Regions from separate parts of the Janthinobacterium sp. NFX145 genome, predicted to be linked through region 1. Evidence: predicted binding sites of a transcription regulator. Region 1 holds the regulator's gene; each other region holds the start of a gene.

Evidence for each region. The regulator FNR, encoded in region 1, switches genes on or off when oxygen is low (the NO sensors DNR and NnrR bind a similar motif). The targets are predictions, from matches to a motif close to TTGATNNNNATCAA.
Region 2: a site for FNR is predicted at 2,037-2,050, ahead of cydD (thiol reductant ABC exporter subunit CydD). Genes of this name have one in related genera too.
Region 3: a site for FNR is predicted at 1,495-1,508, ahead of cqsA (alpha-hydroxyketone-type quorum-sensing autoinducer synthase). Genes of this name have one in related genera too.
Region 4: a site for FNR is predicted at 2,076-2,089, ahead of ACPJXG_RS15465 (PHA/PHB synthase family protein). Genes of this name have one in related genera too.

Annotation. Positions count from the first base shown of each region.
Region 1 covers NZ_CP187360.1:6,338,361-6,342,569, forward strand. The annotation lists gene ACPJXG_RS28490 (response regulator) at 1-1,818, opposite strand, end outside; gene fnr (fumarate/nitrate reduction transcriptional regulator Fnr) at 2,058-2,816, shown strand; gene ACPJXG_RS28500 (FixH family protein) at 2,820-3,344, opposite strand; gene ccoG (cytochrome c oxidase accessory protein CcoG) at 3,399-4,209, opposite strand, start outside.
Region 2 covers NZ_CP187360.1:3,848,305-3,852,513, forward strand. The annotation lists gene cydC (thiol reductant ABC exporter subunit CydC) at 1-287, opposite strand, end outside; gene cydD (thiol reductant ABC exporter subunit CydD) at 284-1,972, opposite strand; gene ACPJXG_RS17140 (GbsR/MarR family transcriptional regulator) at 2,111-2,662, shown strand; gene ACPJXG_RS17145 (PEP-CTERM sorting domain-containing protein) at 2,951-3,517, shown strand; gene ACPJXG_RS17150 (hypothetical protein) at 3,663-3,842, shown strand; tRNA gene ACPJXG_RS17155 (tRNA-Arg) at 3,913-3,987, opposite strand; tRNA gene ACPJXG_RS17160 (tRNA-Pro) at 4,082-4,158, opposite strand.
Region 3 covers NZ_CP187360.1:1,284,120-1,288,328, reverse strand. The annotation lists gene ACPJXG_RS05725 (MarR family winged helix-turn-helix transcriptional regulator) at 1-161, shown strand, start outside; gene cqsA (alpha-hydroxyketone-type quorum-sensing autoinducer synthase) at 183-1,430, opposite strand; gene ACPJXG_RS05715 (sensor histidine kinase) at 1,583-2,881, shown strand; gene ACPJXG_RS05710 (response regulator) at 2,885-3,892, shown strand; gene ACPJXG_RS05705 (ABC transporter permease) at 3,889-4,209, opposite strand, start outside.
Region 4 covers NZ_CP187360.1:3,464,297-3,468,505, forward strand. The annotation lists gene ACPJXG_RS15450 (glutathione S-transferase family protein) at 1-606, opposite strand, end outside; gene gcvA (transcriptional regulator GcvA) at 732-1,634, shown strand; gene ACPJXG_RS15460 (hypothetical protein) at 1,631-1,798, opposite strand; gene ACPJXG_RS15465 (PHA/PHB synthase family protein) at 2,142-3,944, shown strand; gene ACPJXG_RS15470 (universal stress protein) at 3,991-4,209, shown strand, end outside.

The DNA.
Region 1 (4,209 bases):
CACGCTGAACCAGAAGCGGCTGCCCTTGCCTTCGCTGCTGGCGACGGCGATGTCGCCGCCCATCATGTGGATCAGCTGCTTGCTGATGGCCAGGCCCAGGCCCGTGCCGCCGAAGCGCCGCGTGATGCTCTGGTCGCCCTGCGAAAACGCGGCGAACAGCTGCTGTTGCTGCAGTTCCGTCATGCCGATGCCCGTGTCGCGCACTTCGAAGCGCAGCCAGGCGCGGCCGCTCTCTCTCTCGGCCAGGCTGACGGCCACCACCACTTCGCCGCTCTCGGTAAATTTGATGGCGTTGCCGGCCAGGTTGACGAGGATTTGCTGCAGGCGCTGGGCGTCGCCCACCAGGCGCCGCGGCACGTCGGGTTCGACGGCGATGGCCAGTTCCAGTTCCTTTTCGCCCGCATTCATCGTCATCGTCGTGGCCAGGGTATTCATGACTTCGTCGAGGTCGAATTCGACGGGCGACAATTCCATGCGGCGCGCCTCGATCTTCGAATAGTCGAGCACGTCGTTGAGGATGCCCAGCAGCGACTGGCCCGCCACTCTGACCATGGTCAGATACTTGCGCTGTTCCGTGTCGAGTCTGGTATTGCCCAGCAAATACACCATGCCCAGCACGGCATTGAGGGGCGTGCGGATTTCATGGCTCATGTTGGCCACGAAATCGCTTTTCGCGCGGTTGGCCGCCTCGGCCCGGTCGCGTTCCTGCTCCAGTTCGGCCGCGCGCGATTCGAGTTCCTGCTGCAGACGGTCGCGCTCGCTCATCAGGCCGTTGAACGCTTCCGTCAGTTCGCCGATCTCGTCGCGCTGCTGCACCGGCACGGGGGTAAAACGGCTGCCGCTGGTGCGCAGGGCCAGCAGGGTGTCGCGCAGGCGCACCAGCGGCGACAGCAGGCGCACGGTGACCCAGCCCAGAACAAAGGCGGCCAGCAGCGAGGCGAGGATGCTCCACAGCACCAGCCGGTACAGCACGCCATCGAACGGTTCGAAGGCGTCCGCGACGGGCAGCGAGGTGGCCAGCAGCCAGTTCACCGATTTCAAACGCTTGAAGCTGTTGACTGCCGTGATGCCGCGGCTGTTGGTGCTGACCATGCTGCCTTCGCCATCTTCCTTCAGCAGCTGGGTCGTCGTCAGGTTGGCGTTCGGCTGGCGCGGCTGCAGCAGGCGGCTGGTATCGGGGTGCAGCACGTAGCGCGGCACGGCGCCGCGCGTGAGGATGAAGTAATAGCCGCTCTTGCCGACCTTTTCCGAGCGCAAACGCCCCAGCAGGTTGTCCTTGTACAGGCGCAGCACGCCGATCACCACGCCGGCCACCTGGCCATCGGCGGTGAGCACGGGCGCCACCATCTGCACGATGGGCATGCCGCTCGATTTACCCAGCATCGGTTCGGTGATCATGGGCTGGCGCGTGCGCAGGACGGTCTGGAAATACTCGCGCTCGGCGACGTTGATGCCGGCGCGCCCCGGCACTTCCGGCATGTCGGCCACGACGGCGCCTTGCGCGTCGAGCACCAGCACGTCGTCGAACAGCACCAGCATCGAGCGGCGCGAATAGTATTCGCGCAATTGGGCGGGCCGGGCGATCAGTTCCGGCGGCTGCTGCCGGGCCGTCAGGGTGACGATCTGCAGCAGCATGCCCAGCTTGTCGTCGAGCTCGGCAGCGGTACGGCTGATCAGGGATGACTGCTGGCTCAGCAGTACTTTAGTGAAATCGTCGCGCATGTGCTGCACCTGGATCATGGTGACCAGCGCGATCATGGCGATCGAGGTCAGGCTGGTGGCCAGCGCGACTTTTGCTTTGATGCCGAGAGGCTTCATGATTTCCTTTTCAGTACCGGGCGGCACAGGCGGCAAGTAATGCTGTCAGGAATTTTCCTATCAATGCCCCAGCTTGGCAAGCGGCGCCGCGCAAATTGCCCTCCCCGCATGGGCTTTTGACGATGTTGCCATATAATTAAAGTCGGAACGTCGTTTATTCAGCGAAATTGCCGTGAAATTGGCACACGGCAACCCTGTATGCAGTAAACTTGTTGTTGCATTTTCTAAAAGGTACCGACATGACTGAAGCGCTACTCACTCCAACCTTGCCTACAGTGAACGTGGAAGCGTTGCGTGCGCGATGCTCGACCTGCAGCATGCATCAATTGTGCCTGCCGATGGGCCTCGATATGGGCGACATGGACAGGCTGGACCAGATCATCGGCCGCCGCCGCAAGATCGTGCGCGGCGCCTCGCTGTTCCGCATCGGCGACTCGTTCCAGAACCTGTACGCGATCCGCCTGGGGCACTTCAAGACGTACCAGATCAATCCGGGCGGCGAAGAGCAGGTGACGGGCTTCCAGATGGCCGGCGAACTGCTGGGCATGGACGCCATCAGCGCCGACCGCCACCACTGTAATGCGGTGGCGCTGGAAGACAGCGAAGTGTGTGAAATCCCGTTTTCCAGCCTGGAACAATTGCTGGGCAATATGCCGACCCTGCTGCGCCATTTCCACCGCATGATGAGCCAGGAAATCACGCGCGAGCAAAGCGTCATGCTGTTGCTGGGCAATATGCAGGCGACGCAGCGTTTTGCCGCCTTTATCGTCAACCTGGCGTCGCGCTACGAAGCGCGCGGCTATTCGAGCAGCAAATTCCAGCTGCGCATGTCGCGCGAGGAAATCGGCAACTACCTGGGCCTGACCATCGAAAGCGTCAGCCGTTTATTGTCGAAATTCAAGAAGGAAGGCTGGCTGCGCGTCTCGAACCGAGAAATTGAAATCTTGCAGCCGGCAAAACTGAAGGCCATCACGGCCGGTACCGACGTCTGCAAATAAGGCCTACAGCTCTTCGTCGGCGTGCAGCGCGATGCTGCGTTGCAGCGGCCAGGTCCAGATGCCGGACAGGCGCCACTCGCGCTTGTCGTTTTCCACCAGCACTTGCCAGCGGCTGCGCTCGAGCATCGGCAGCGCCACCGAGAAATTGCCGGCCGCATCGGGCCGCACCAGCAGCTTGATGTCCTTTTCCGGCAGGGTCGCATGCGCCAGGTGCAGCTGCAGCGGACCCTGGTAAGCCTTGCCGAAGCTGTGCACGGAACCACTGAGGCGCGCTGACGCCACGTCGTAGGACAAGCTGGTAGCCATCGCCAGGTCGCTGGCGATCGTGTCGCGCTTCAAATCCTGGTTGATCGCCTTGCCCTGCTTGTAATAGTCGCCCACCACCAGCGCATCGGGTTGCGTAAACGCGATATAGCCCATGAAGCTGCCGACGACCACGGACAGGCCGGGACCGATCATCAGCAGCCATGGCCAGCGATGCTTGTACCAGGGATCGGCGGGGGCTTGCAGTTTCAGACTGTCGGACATGGTGATTCTCCTGTGTAAACGGCCAGTCCCCATGCGGGGACCGGCCTTCCTGCTTTAACGCGGCACGATGAATACCGCGCTTTCACGCACATGCAGCGAGGGGTTGTCCAGCGATTGCAATTCGATCGCAATCTTGTTCGACCCCTTCTCGCCGACGCCGTGCGGCACGCGCAGGCGGATCGGCCAGCCCAGCGTTTCCGTCGGCTGCAAGGTCACTTCTTCGCGCGTCAGCAAGGTCAGGCCCGGCAAGCCGGAAGCGCTGATCTTGAAATGCTGGCTTTGCTCCGAGGTGTTCATGATCTGCAGGCGGTAGACGTTTTCGATCATGCCGTCTTCCACTTCGCGTCCCATCGAACCGCGGTCGCGGATCACGTCCATTTTCAGGGGCGTGCGCAGGGCCAGCGACGTACATACGGCGATGATGATCAGGGCCAGGATGGAAGTGTAGATCAGGACGCGCGGGCGCATGGCGCGCTGGCGTATCTGCTTCGAATTGAAGTTGTTTTCCATCGCATGGTCGGTGCTGTAGCGTATCAGGCCACGTGGCCGCTCGACCTTGTCCATCACGCTGTTGCAGGCATCGACGCAGGCGGCGCAGCCGATGCATTCATACTGCAAGCCGTTGCGGATATCGATACCGGTCGGACACACCTGCACGCACAGGGTGCAATCGATGCAGTCGCCCAGCTTGTCGTTGTTGCCGGCCTTCTTGCTCATGGCGCCGCGTGGTTCGCCGCGCTTGGCATCGTAGGTGATGATCAGCGTGTCCTGGTCGAACATGGCGCTCTGGAAGCGCGCGTAGGGGCACATGTATTTGCACACCTGCTCGCGCAGCCAGCCCGCGTTGCCGTAGGTTGCCAGGCTG
Region 2 (4,209 bases), 2.5 Mb from region 1:
GCGAACGTGGCGTCGTGCGTGACGAGGCGTTCCGCATAGCGCGAACCCGTGCGGCCGATGGCCAGCAGGCGGATGCCGGCCGACGGGCCGAAGACGTCGAACAGGATCGCCGTCGAAGCGTGCAGGCCGGCAATCGAGGTGGCCGTGATAAACCAGCCCGACAAGCCCAGCAAGGCCATGCCGGACACCGCCGTCAGGGCCGCCAGCAAGGCACCCCCGATCAGCTTGCCGGGCTGTTCCAGCAGCAATTGCCGCAGCACGGGGTTCGATATGAGGGAAGTTTTCATGCCTGCCGCTCCTGCGCCGATGCCCGGGCATCGACCTGCACCGTGCGCTGCAGGCGGCCAGCCAGCACGGGGTCGTGCGTGGCGACGATCATCGTCTTGCCTTGCGCCAGTGCCAGCAAGGCGTCCGTGACGCGCGCCGCCGTTTCGCTGTCCAGGTGGGCCGTCGGTTCATCGACCAGCAGCAAATCGGCATGCGGATGCAGGGCCACGCGGGCCAGGGCCAGACGCACGGCTTCGCCGCCGGACAAGCCCTGGCCGCCATCGCTGAGCATGACGGCCGGCTGGGCCTGCGCCACGGCAGCCAGGTCGGCCAGGTGCAGCGCCTGCGTCACTTGCGCGGCGCTGGCGCCCGTGCGGCCCAGGGTCACGTTCTGGCTGACGGAGGCGGCAAACACGTGCGGGCGCTGGCCCATCCAGGCCATGCGCTGGCGCAAGGTATTGACGGTACTGTCGGTCAGGCGCACGCCGCCGATGCGGATGTCTCCGCCGCTGGCGGGCAGCAAGCCGGCCAGCAGCGACAGCAAGGTGGTCTTGCCGGTGCCGCTGGCGCCCAGCAGGGCCACGTGTTCACCGGCACGCACCGTCAGGTCGAAGCCGTCGAACACGGGCGCTTCGCCAGGGTGGGCAAAGCGCAGTTGATGGATGTCGATAGCGGGCGGCGGCGCCACGGCCATGGCGGCGGCGGAGACGACGGCAGACAGGACCTCCGCGCCGGGCAGCGGAACGCCGTCGGCCGCCAGGTCGTGCAGGCCGGCCAGGCCCGCTTCGCCGGCCGCCTTGTCGTGCCAGACGGCGGCCAGTTCGCGCAAGGGTTCGAAGAACGCGGGCGCCAGCAACAGGATGAACAAGCCCTGCCCCAAGGTCAGTTCCCGGCCCCAGGTGCCAAAATTGATGCTGCCCAACAGGGAGAAACCGATAAACGCGGCCACCATGGCCACGCCCAGCGCGGAAAACAGTTCCAGCACGGCGGACGACAAAAAGGCGATGCGCAGCACCACCATCGTGCGCCGGCGCACGGATTGCGATGAGGCATCGAGCCGTGCGGCCGTGGCGTCGATGGCGTCGAGCGCGCGCAGGGTGGCCAGGCCGCGCAGGCGGTCCAATAGAAAAGCGTTCATGCTGCCCATTTCCACCATCTGCGCGCGGCTGGCCGCTTGCGCGCCCATGCCGACGAGGGCCATGAAGACGGGAATCAGGGGCGCGGCGATGAGCAGGATCAAGGCGGCGATCCACGACAGCGGCGTCACCACGGCGAGGATCACGAGCGGCACCAGCATGACTTTCCAGCGCGCGGGCTTGTAGCGCACCAGATATGGCACGATGGCTTCGGCCTGTTCGGCGATGACGCCGGCCGCCTGGCCCGACTGCGCACGCTGGCGGTCCAGCGGCGAACGGCGCGCCAGCGCTTGCGCCACTTGCGCGCGCAAGGTGGACAGGTGCGCGCGCGCCGCCGCATACATGCGCCGCGCGCCCCACGCTTCGCAGCCGGCCCGCAGCACGCCCAACAGCAGCACGCCAGCGGCCGGCAGCAGGGCCGCGCGCCATGGAGCACCATCGAGCATGGCTTGCACGGCCCAGGCCAGCAAGGCCGCTTGCGGCAGCCACAACAAGGCGGCGCCGCCCTGCGCCAGGCTGGGCGTGCGGGGAAGGATAAAGCGGGGCAAGGACAGTGGCGTGGTCGGCATCTCTATACTTTTTGAGTTTTCAGAATTTTCTGTAAATTCGATATTTTGTATAATACTGCGAAACATGACATATATCAATTGACCCTGCGGGTGTGGCGTGAAAAAATTCAGATAATTATGAAAACTCAACATATCCAAATGACGCCGCTGATCCTGACCTTCGTCAGCCATTTCGGCGAGATGGGCAGCCGCTGGGGCTTTAACCGCACGGTGGGGCAAGTGTACGCCTTGTTGTTTGTCGCGGAGCATCCTTTACACGCGGATGAAATCGCGGAACACCTGAGTTTTTCGCGCTCGAACGTGAGCATCGGCCTGAAGGAATTGCAGGGCTGGGGCTTGATACGCCAGTCGCGCATCCCCGGCGACCGGCGCGAGTATTTTTCCTCGCTGGGCGATGTGTGGCAAATCTTCCGCGTGGTGGCCGCCGAGCGCCGCCGCCGCGAAGTGGCCCCTACCCTGACGGTGCTGCGCGAATCGCTGCTGGCGCCGGCCACGGAACCCGTCGACCAGTATGCGCAGGAGCGCATGCGCGAAATGTATGAATTGGTCGACCTGGCCAACACCTGGTTCGACGACTTGCAGCGCCTGTCGCCCGAATCGATGGCGCAGCTGATGAAAATGGGCGCCAAGGTGCAAAAATTGCTCAACGCCAAGGATCGCCTGTTTGGCGTCAGCAATAACAGCGACTGAAACCCGCCTCCCCTCTTCCCACTCAAGGCGTTGCCAGCACAAGCTGGCACGCCTTGTCACGCCATGTCTATTCCCGCACAGGCCCTCGCCAGCACAGCCATACATAGCCGTATGCGATGTTGTCAAGCATGCCAATAGTATTATTTAAATTGTATTAATTTATATCAAGACTAAGCTTGCATATGCGTACTCACGCGAAGGCGAACGGGCGACAAGTTGACCTCCCTGACAGGACGGCGCGCACCCTGAAGCAGTGAAATGCCTGCAATAAAACCAAAGGGGATTTTCATGAAAAGCATAACAAGCATTGCCATACGGACATCCATACTGGCCGCCCTTGCGGCCTTGATGGGCATGGCACAGGCAGCTACATGGATCGACGTGGGACCGGCCAGCGGTTTCAGCATCGAAGGCAGCACCGTCACTTACTCGCCGTCGCCAGCCACCATGGTGAAATACTATGACGACAATCTCGTGCCGCAGAGTCCAGCCAACATCCAGAGCCAAATCAACAGCGTTTTCGGCACCAGCCTGGGTGCGGCCGTCTCATTTTGCGACAATGCCACTTCGGGCTGTACCGCCGGCACCACGGCAGGCGCCAGCGGCGGGGGGAATTCCTTCACGAGCGCGGCGGCCTATGACTATCTGGCCATCCATTTCGGCCAGGGCGAACTGGTCTTCCACTGGGCCGCTCCCGTCGCAGCCGGCACGACCTTCACGGTAGAGGGCTTGCCCAAGGACCTGAGCAATTACCGCGCCTATGTTTCCGCCATACCTGAACCGGAAACCTATGCCATGCTGCTCGCCGGCCTGGGCCTGCTCGGCGTCCTGGCGCGCCGCCGCCAGGCAAAATAAGAGCATCGGGCAAGGCCCGCAACACGGCGCCGGCGCATCCATGTTTACAGCGCGCTTGCGCCGCGCCGCCCACTCTTTACACCGCCTTTATGCCGCTCCCGCTATGCTGGCCGACATCATCAGCCATCGTTGCGAGGGAGTTCACATGCATGAAACACCATTCCAGCCGCGCGCGCGCGACCTGGTCCGCCGGCATTTGCCTGCGCGCGAACGGCTGCGCCTGGCACGCCTGGCGAGCAAGAAAATGCTGTCGGTGTTGTCTGCGCTGCTGTGCGCCGTGCCGCTGCTGTATTTGCTGAGCGTGGTGCTGTTTGCGCAGCCTTAGGGCCGCGTGCTGATAGACAGGAAAGAGAGAAGATGCGGCCGCATGGCGCAAGCCGTGGCCAGTATGAAACTGGTCCGCCCAGAGGGAATCGAACCCCCATTCACGGTTTAGAAGACCGTTGTCCTATCCGTTGAACGATGGGCGGAGAGGTGCAGTATTTTAGTCCATGCGCGCCAGCAATGAAATGCCAGCGCGGAATAGAAAACGGGCTGTCATTTCTGACAGCCCGCTTATGACTTTGGTCGGAGTACAAGGATTCGAACCTTGGACCCCCTGGTCCCAAACCAGGTGCGCTACCGGGCTGCGCCACACTCCGAAGACAAGATAATAACGCCCCCACCCAATTTCGTCAATTGCCATAGACGAA
Region 3 (4,209 bases), 1.4 Mb from region 1:
GCGACGCGCGCGTCGGCTATGCCGTGCTGACGGCCGCCGGCCTGGCATTGCTGGAACATGCCAGCGCCACGGCGCAGGCGGTGGGACGCGAATTGCTGCACGACGCGCCGGCGGAACAACTGGCGGCGCTGTCGGCCATCCTCGGCAAGCTGGCCGGCTGACGCTGCCAGCCTGCCTGCCGCTTACACGAGCGCCAGCTTGCGCAGGCGCCGCGTCGACTGCCACTGTTCCACGCCCGCTTCGGCGCGAATGGCGGCGCAGCCCACCAGCACCCGGTCGATGGCCGCCTCGTCGAGTCCCGCGTTCAGGGTCAGGCGCACGAGGGCGCGGTTCTTCGCCGTTGCCGGGGCGCAAAACATGGCGCCGAAAATACCTTGCCGTTCCAGCGCCTGGCGCAGGGCCAGGGTGGCAGGTTCGCCGCCCGCCTCCAGCGCCACGATCTGCTCCGTGCCATCGCTGACGTTGTAGCCCAGTTCGCGCAAGCCTTCGCGCACCTGCAGCGTATGGCGCCGCAAGGTGGCGCGCCGTCCGTCGGCAGCCATGATGAAATCGAGCGCCGCGCCCAGCCACGCCAGCTCATGCGCCAGCAGGCAGGAACTGAAGATGGCGGGCCGTGATTCGGACAAAAAATAGCCCTTGAAGCGGCTGGAACAGCTGATGAAGCCGGCCCGGCCCGCGAAGGCCTTGGCCAGCGACGCCGTGCGGAAATGCACGCGGTGGCCCAGGCCCCACGCTTCCACCAGGCCCGCGCCCTGCGGACCATGCGTGCCCAGCGAGTGCGACTCGTCGACCACCACCACGCAGTCGCTGCGCTCGGCGATTTCGAGCAATTCCAGCAGCGGCGCCAGACTGCCGTTGGTGCTGTACAGGGCGTCGACGACGATCACGCCGCGGCCATGCTTTTCCACCTGCCGCCGCAGGTGAGTCATGTCGTTGTGCAAGAAAGGCACGGCCAGGGCCTGCGCCGACAGCACGCCTTCCCACAGCGAGGCGTGGGCCTGCATGTCGAGATAAACAGGAATGCCGGGGCTGGCGATACACTGGATCAATCCGACGTTGGCCGCCATGCCGGACTGCGCCAGGATACCGTCCTCGCAGCCCATGAAACGGGCCAGCCGGCTTTCCAGCCGGTGCTGTTCGCTGCCTTCCTGCAAGTACACGGCCGACATCAGCATGCCGCCCGCATGCGCCTGCAGCGACGCCACCTGGGCCGCCACCAGCGCCGGCTCCGCGGCGATGGACAGGTAGTCGTTGCCGGCCAGGAAAATGGCATGGGCCGGTGTCGGTTGCCAGGCGTGGGGATGCTGGCCGCCCAGCAATTTTTCGATGCGCGTGATGTGATGCGCATCCATGCGCCGCACGATGTAGTCTGGCAGGCAGTGTTCGGCACGGGCGAACGATGGGATGGGCAAGCTGGTAGCGATGGTCATGAGTTTTCTCCTAGGGAAATGTTTGCTGCGGATTAAAGCCTTGACCGTCTAGCCGACCCATCCATTGACGTATATCAATGTCCGGCGAGATAACCGTTCAACCAGGAAAATTTACGCGATGATAATGTTCTGAAGAGAATCAAGGCAGAGTCATGACGCAGCAATTGCAAGCACGATGGACATACTGGCGCAGGCGCCTGCTCCATTCGCTGCTGCATGAGCGCATACCGCATGAAAACCTGGCCGGCAGGGTCGCCATGCTGGCCGCCGTGGGCACGGTGGCGATGCCGCTGTACTATTTGCTGTGGCATTACTTTTTTCCGCAAGCCTATGAAAACCTGACCTTGCGCCTGACGGGCGTGGGCATCTGCGTGGCCGGCCTGTTTGCCCGCCGCTTCTCGGCCCGCTGGCTGTCGCGCTACCTGCTGTTCGCGCTCAGCTACATCCTGCCCTTCTTCTTTACCTTCATGTTTGTGATGAACCATGCTTCGTCCATCTGGAGCGAATCGCTGCTGATCGGCCTGGTCGTGCTGTTTCATTTCGAAACGAAACTGGCTTGCCGCGCCTACCTGATCGGCACCAGCGCCGCCTGCCTCGCCGTGATCCTGCAAGGGGAAGGCGGCTTCCTGCTGCAGCGTGAAGTGCTGCAGCAACTGCCCGTGCACTGGTTCACCATTGCCGCGCTGTCCGTGGTGAAAGTGGGCAGCAAGGTGCTGGAACGGGAACGGCTGGCAGGCCTGGCGGCCGGACTCGGTTCCGTGGCGCACGAGCTGCGCACGCCGCTGACCAGCGTGGAAGCCAATGTGCGGGGCATGCGCCGGCTGCTGCCGCAGCTGGCCGGCCAGGTGGACGACATGCCCCCGCTGCAGGAAGCCCTGACGCGCATCCAGTTCGAAGTGCGCCACATGCAGCACATGATCGATTTGTTCCTGATGAGCGCCAGTGCCGTGAACCGCAACCTCCAGCCCAGCCAGGCACTATCGATGCTGGCCATGGTCAGCTCCGTGCTCAAGCGCTACCCATTTACCGGCAACAGCCAGCGCAGCAGCGTCAAGGTGGACGTGCGCGCCGACTTCCAGTTCGCGGGCCAGGACGAACTGTGCGTGGTGATCCTGCTGAACCTGCTGAGAAACGCGCTGAAAGCCATCCAGCGGGCCGGCAAGGGAAGAGTGCGCATCATCATCGACGGCGCCCGTCCCGTGCCCAGGCTGCTGTTCATCGACACGGGCTGCGGCATCGCGAAGAACCGCCTGCCGCTGATCTTCGAGCGTTTTTACTCCTATCCCGTACATAACGGCAGCGGCATCGGCCTGGCCCTGTGCCAGCAGATCGTCACGGCCTGGCAGGCGCGCATCCGCTGCGTGTCGCGCGAGCATGCGTATGCGATTTTCATCCTGGAGTTTCCCCAGCCCATGCCGGCCCGCTTCCAATCCTCTTTTCCCGCAAGGTGACGCATGCAACTGCCCGTCTACACCCATCCGACCCTGACCGTCCTGATCGACGACAGCGATTCCTTCCTGAAAAGCCTGGCGTTCCAGCTCGATCCCGGCCTGGCGCGCAAGACCTTCCACGACACCAGCAGCGCCTTGCACTGGCTGCGCCAGAGCGCGCAACCGGGCGAAACGCCGCTGCACGTCAATTTCGACACGCAGAACCTGCCGCCCGACCAGTGCAACGTGGCGCTCGACATCGAGCGCATCTGGCGCATCAGCGGCCAGGCGCAGCGCTTTGCTGTGCCCTCCGTGCTGGTGGTCGATTATTCGATGCCGCAGATGAATGGCCTGGAATTTTGCCAGGCCGTGCGTGACTTGCCGTGCAAGAAGATTTTATTTACGGGCGCGGCCGATGAAAAGGTGGCCGTGACGGCCTTCAACCGGGGTTTGATCGACCGCTACATCAAGAAGAGCGACGACGATGCGCTCGACATCCTGGAACAGGAAGTCCATGCCCTGCAGCGCGAATTTTTCCTGCAGCAGTCGGACACCGTGCGCGACCTGCTGATGCTGCACGACTACAGTTTCCTGAAAGACGAAGCGCTGGCCGCCGTCGTGCACGAGCTGTGCCGGCGCCATGGTTTTGTCGAATACTATATTTTTCCCAATCCCAGCGGCATCCTGTTTTTCACGCGCGACGGCCAGGCCAGGCTGATGATCATCGAGACGGAACGCAGCCTGCACACGCAGTACGAAATGGCGCGCGACAGCGATGCGCCCGAATCCCTGCTGCTGGCCCTGCTGGAAATGCGCGTGATTCCCTACTTTTCCGACGCCGACAGCGACGGCATGTATGCGGCGCACATCGGCGAGAACTGGTTCCGCTACTGCGCCGCGCCCACCATCTGCCTGGGCCGCGTGACGTATTTCTGGGCCCTGTTCGACGTGCCGCCACACCAGCTGGGCCAACCGGTCATGTCCTACGCGCAATTTTTACGCGCGCAGGCGGACGACAGCGTTCAGGTTTAGCCTTCGCGCAAGGTCTGCAGCGGCGGATGTTTCAGCACATTGCGCAAGCCCAGCCAGCCGCCGGCGATCGCGCACAGGGCGCCGGCCAAGAGGCCGAAGGCCCACACGCCGGGCGCAAAACTCCAGGCGAACTTGAACTGGTACGTGGCCAGGGCCCAGCCCATGGCGGCCGCGCCCGACGCCGCCAGCAAGCCGGCCAGCGCGCCGACGAGCGAGAACTCGATCAGCTGCGCTTGCGCCAGCTGGCGCCGCGTGGCGCCCAGGGCGCGCAGCAGTCCCGCTTCGCGCGTGCGCTCGTCCTGCGAGCCCATCAGGGC
Region 4 (4,209 bases), 2.9 Mb from region 1:
GGCCGGGCGGGCCGCCACGCGGGCGTACCAGGCGCGCACGTGCGGCCAGGCGGAAAAATCGAAGCCGACCAGGTCGGCGATATGCAGCCAGCCAAAGCTGGCGATGTCGGCGATGGAATAGTCGTCGCCGCCCAGGTAGGCGTGATCCGCCAGGCGGCCATCCATGGTGGCCAGCGCGGCGTCGCACAAGCGGCGAAAGTGCGCCGTGGCGGCCGCATTCGCGCCCGCTTCCGCAATCTCGAAATGCACGCGCTGGCCCAGCATCGGCCCCATGCTGGCCGCGTGAAATTGCAGCCAGGTGATGGCGGCCCAGCGCTGCGCGGGCGCCTTCGGCAGCAAGCGCCCCGTTTTCCCGGCCAGGTACAGCAGGATGGCGGCCGACTCGAACACGGTGACGCCCGCGTCGTGGTCGACCAGCACGGGAATGCGTCCATGCGGATTGAGGGCCAGGAAAGCGGGCAAGCGGTGTTCGCCCTGATCGATGCGCACGTGGCGCAATTGGTAGAGCAAGCCCAGTTCGGCCAGCGCGATGGTGGCTTTGAAACCGTTGGGCGAGCTGTCGGTGTAGAGTTCAAGCGAACCGGCCGGGGATGTGATGCTGTGCATGGAGTATCCTGTCGATATAGTTTTACTGAAGTACAATCAGCCTTGTAAACACCGCCATCCTCGTTTTTATTCTCAAAGAATGGAAACGATGATTTTTACTGTCTGGCTATAGAAAAACTATATCGATGAAGCATCCTTTACCGCTCCAGGCGCTGCGCGCCTTTGTCGAGGTGGGCCAGCGCGGCAGCATCAAGGCCGCCGCCGAGGCGCTGCACGTGACGTCGGGCGCCGTCAGCCAGCAAATCCGCCTGCTCGAAGAACGGGTCGGCATGCCCCTGTTTACGCGCGAACGCCAGGGCTTGCGTCTGACCGAGGCGGGCGCCATGGTCCACCCCGCCCTGCTGGGCGCCTTCGCGCAGATCGCCGGCGCCAGCCAGGCGCTGGAAGACATGGGCGCCCGCCAGACGCTGACCGTCAGCACGGTCGCCACCTTTGCCGCCGCGTGGCTGGTGCCGCGCCTGGGTCGCTTCAACCAGCGCCATCCGCAGATCGAGGTGCGCGTGGAAGCGACATCGGCCCTCGTCGACCTGCACCGCGACCGGGTCGACGTGGCCTTGCGCCACGGCCTGGGCGACTATCCGGGCTTGCAGGTGACGCGCCTGATGGCGCCCGTGCTGGTACCTGTCGCCAGCCCCGCCCTGATGGCGGGCCAGCCACCCATCGCCACGCCGGGCGATTGCCTGCGCTACCCGCTGCTGCACGATACGGACCGCGCCGACTGGCCCTTGTGGCTGGCCGCGCACGGCGCGCAGGACGACGCTGCGGATGCGGCGCGGGCGCTGCGCGGCTCGGCCTTCGAAGATGATTTTCTGTTGATACGCGCGGCCGAGGCGGGCCAGGGCCTGGCCTTGGTGCCGCAGCTGTACGCGCAGGAGGAGATCGCCGCCGGGCGCCTGGTGCAAGTGCTGGACTTGCCCTGGCCCGCGCGCTTTGCCTACTATCTGGTGACGCGGCCCGACGCGGCCACGCGCCCCGCCGTGCAGGCCTTCATGGCATGGATCTGCGAGGAAGCGCAGGCAGCGCGCTAGAACGCATGCGCGCCGGACGCGCACGACACCACGCCGCACATGGTGGTAAACAGCACCGGCACACCGGCGCGCCCCGTGGCGATGCAGGCCGCAGCCGGCACCACGGCCAGCAACAGGGCCAGGTAGCCGATTGCCTTCAGGCGCCGCGCGGAAGAACGACGCACGCCCCCGGCTGCCCCGCGTAAATAGCCTCTGGCCGCCTCTTCGTTGCCGCTTGCCGACATTTTCGTATGCATGTCCATCTCCTCCATCCATAGTGACCGGTCTTGCCTCACTGCATTTTGCTACATAAATTTGCCAAATACAATAAATAAATTCACGAATAAATCGCTTTTCTTTCTTTACTCACGAAAAACAATGAAATTACGATATTCGATTAAATCATTTTTAGTCGCACTTGCCATCAGGCGGCAAGCCACATGGGCACGCATCCGGCCAAACTTGATGTAGATCATAATTTTTTGAACAAGCTCTTGCTATCCTGTAAAAAAATGACGGGAGCACCGGATGAGCAAGACGCAGCCGAGCGACGCGCAGCACAACGTGGAACATGAGCGCCTGGGCAGCGCCTGGCAAGGCGTGCCGGCGCCCGGTTATCCGGAAAGCGCACCGGAAGGCGCCACCCTGGATCTGCTGCTGAACGCCTGGCTGGGCAAGTTCACGGGCGGCATTTCGCCGGCCGCGCTGGGCAACGCCTATGCCGACTGGCTCGGCCACCTGGCATTGGCGCCATCGAAGCAGCAAACCCTGCTGGAGGAAGCGTGGAAGAAGATCGGCCGCTGGCAGCAATATGCGCTCCAATCGGCCCTCACCGGCGGCGACGCCAAACCGTGCATCGCGCCGCTGCCGCAGGACCGGCGCTTCGACGACCCGGCCTGGCGGCGCTGGCCGTACAACCTCGTCTACCAGGGCTTTTTGCTGCAGCAGCAATGGTGGCACCGCGCCACCACGGGCGTGCGCGGCGTCTCGCCGCACCACGAGGATGTCGTCACGTTCACCGTGCGCCAGTGGCTCGACATGCTGGCGCCGTCGAACTTCGTGCCGACCAATCCCGTGGTGCAGCAATCGGCCCTGGAAAGCGGCTGCGCCAGCCTGGCGCGCGGCGCAGCGCATGCGGCCGCCGACTGGCAGCGCGCCGCCATGGGGCCGTATGCGCCCGACACGCGTCACTACCAGGCGGGCCAGAACGTGGCCGTCACGCCGGGCAAGGTGGTCTACCGCAATGACCTGATCGAATTGATACAGTACACCCCCACAACAGCGACGGTGCATGCCACGCCGCTGCTGTTCGTGCCGGCCTGGATCATGAAGTTCTATATTCTCGACCTGTCGCCGCACAATTCGCTGGTGCGCTACCTGGTGGACCAGGGCCACACGGTGTTCATGATTTCCTGGAAAAACCCGACGGAAGAAGACCGCGAGCTGTCGCTGGAAGACTACCGCCAGCTGGGCGTGATGGACGCGCTTGACGCCGTTGCCAGCATCGCGGGCGCGCCGCAGGTGCACGCTGTCGGCTACTGCCTGGGCGGCACCCTGCTGGCGATCGCCGCCGCGACCATGGCGCGCGATGGCGATGCGCGCCTGGCCAGCCTCACCATGCTGGCGTCGCAGGTGGACTTCAAGGAGCCGGGCGAACTGTCGCTGTTCATCGACGAGAGCCAGGTCAGCTTCCTGGAAGCGGCCATGTGGAAGCAGGGTTACCTCGACACGAAGCAGATGGCGGGCGCCTTCCAGCTGCTGCGCTCGAACGATCTGATCTGGTCGCGCCAGCTGCGCCACTACCTGCTGGGACAAGACGAGCAGGACAGCGACCTGATGGCCTGGAACGGCGACGCCACGCGCATGCCCTGCCGCATGCATTCGGAATACCTGCGCCGCCTGTTCCTGCACAACGACCTGGCCGAAGGCCGCTACCGCACGGCCGGCCGCCACATCGCCCTGCCCGACATCGATGCGCCCATCTTTGCCGTCGGCACCCTGACGGATCACGTGGCGCCATGGCGCTCCGTGTATAAACTGCAGCTGCTGACCGACACCGACGTCACCTTTTTGCTGACCTCGGACGGCCACAATGCGGGCGTCGTCTCGCCGCCGGGCCAGCCGCGCCGCAGCTACCAGCTGGCCACGCACCGTCACGACGCGCCCTACATCGACGCGGACAGCTGGCAGCGCGACGTGCCGCAGCATGACGGTTCGTGGTGGCCCGCCTGGCAAGCCTGGCTGGAAGAACGCGCGGGCGCGCAAGTGGCGCCGCCGACCATGGGGCCCGACCTGGGCGATGCGCCGGGCAGCTACGTGCTGCAAACCTGATCACCGACAACCGAGCGACAATCTAGCGACAACCGAGGAAAACGCCATGCCCTACACCACCCTGCTGGTCCACGTCGACAATTCGCGCCACTGCGCCCAGCGCATCCGCCTGGCCGTGCGCCTGGCCGTTGCCGACGGCGCCCACCTGATCGGCTCGGCCATGAGCGGCATCTCGCGCTACGCGTATGGCGGCGGCGTCAACGCGCTGCAGTTCGCGCCGGCGCAGATGCAGGCGCTGCGCACCCAGGCCAGCGAGGCCTTGCAC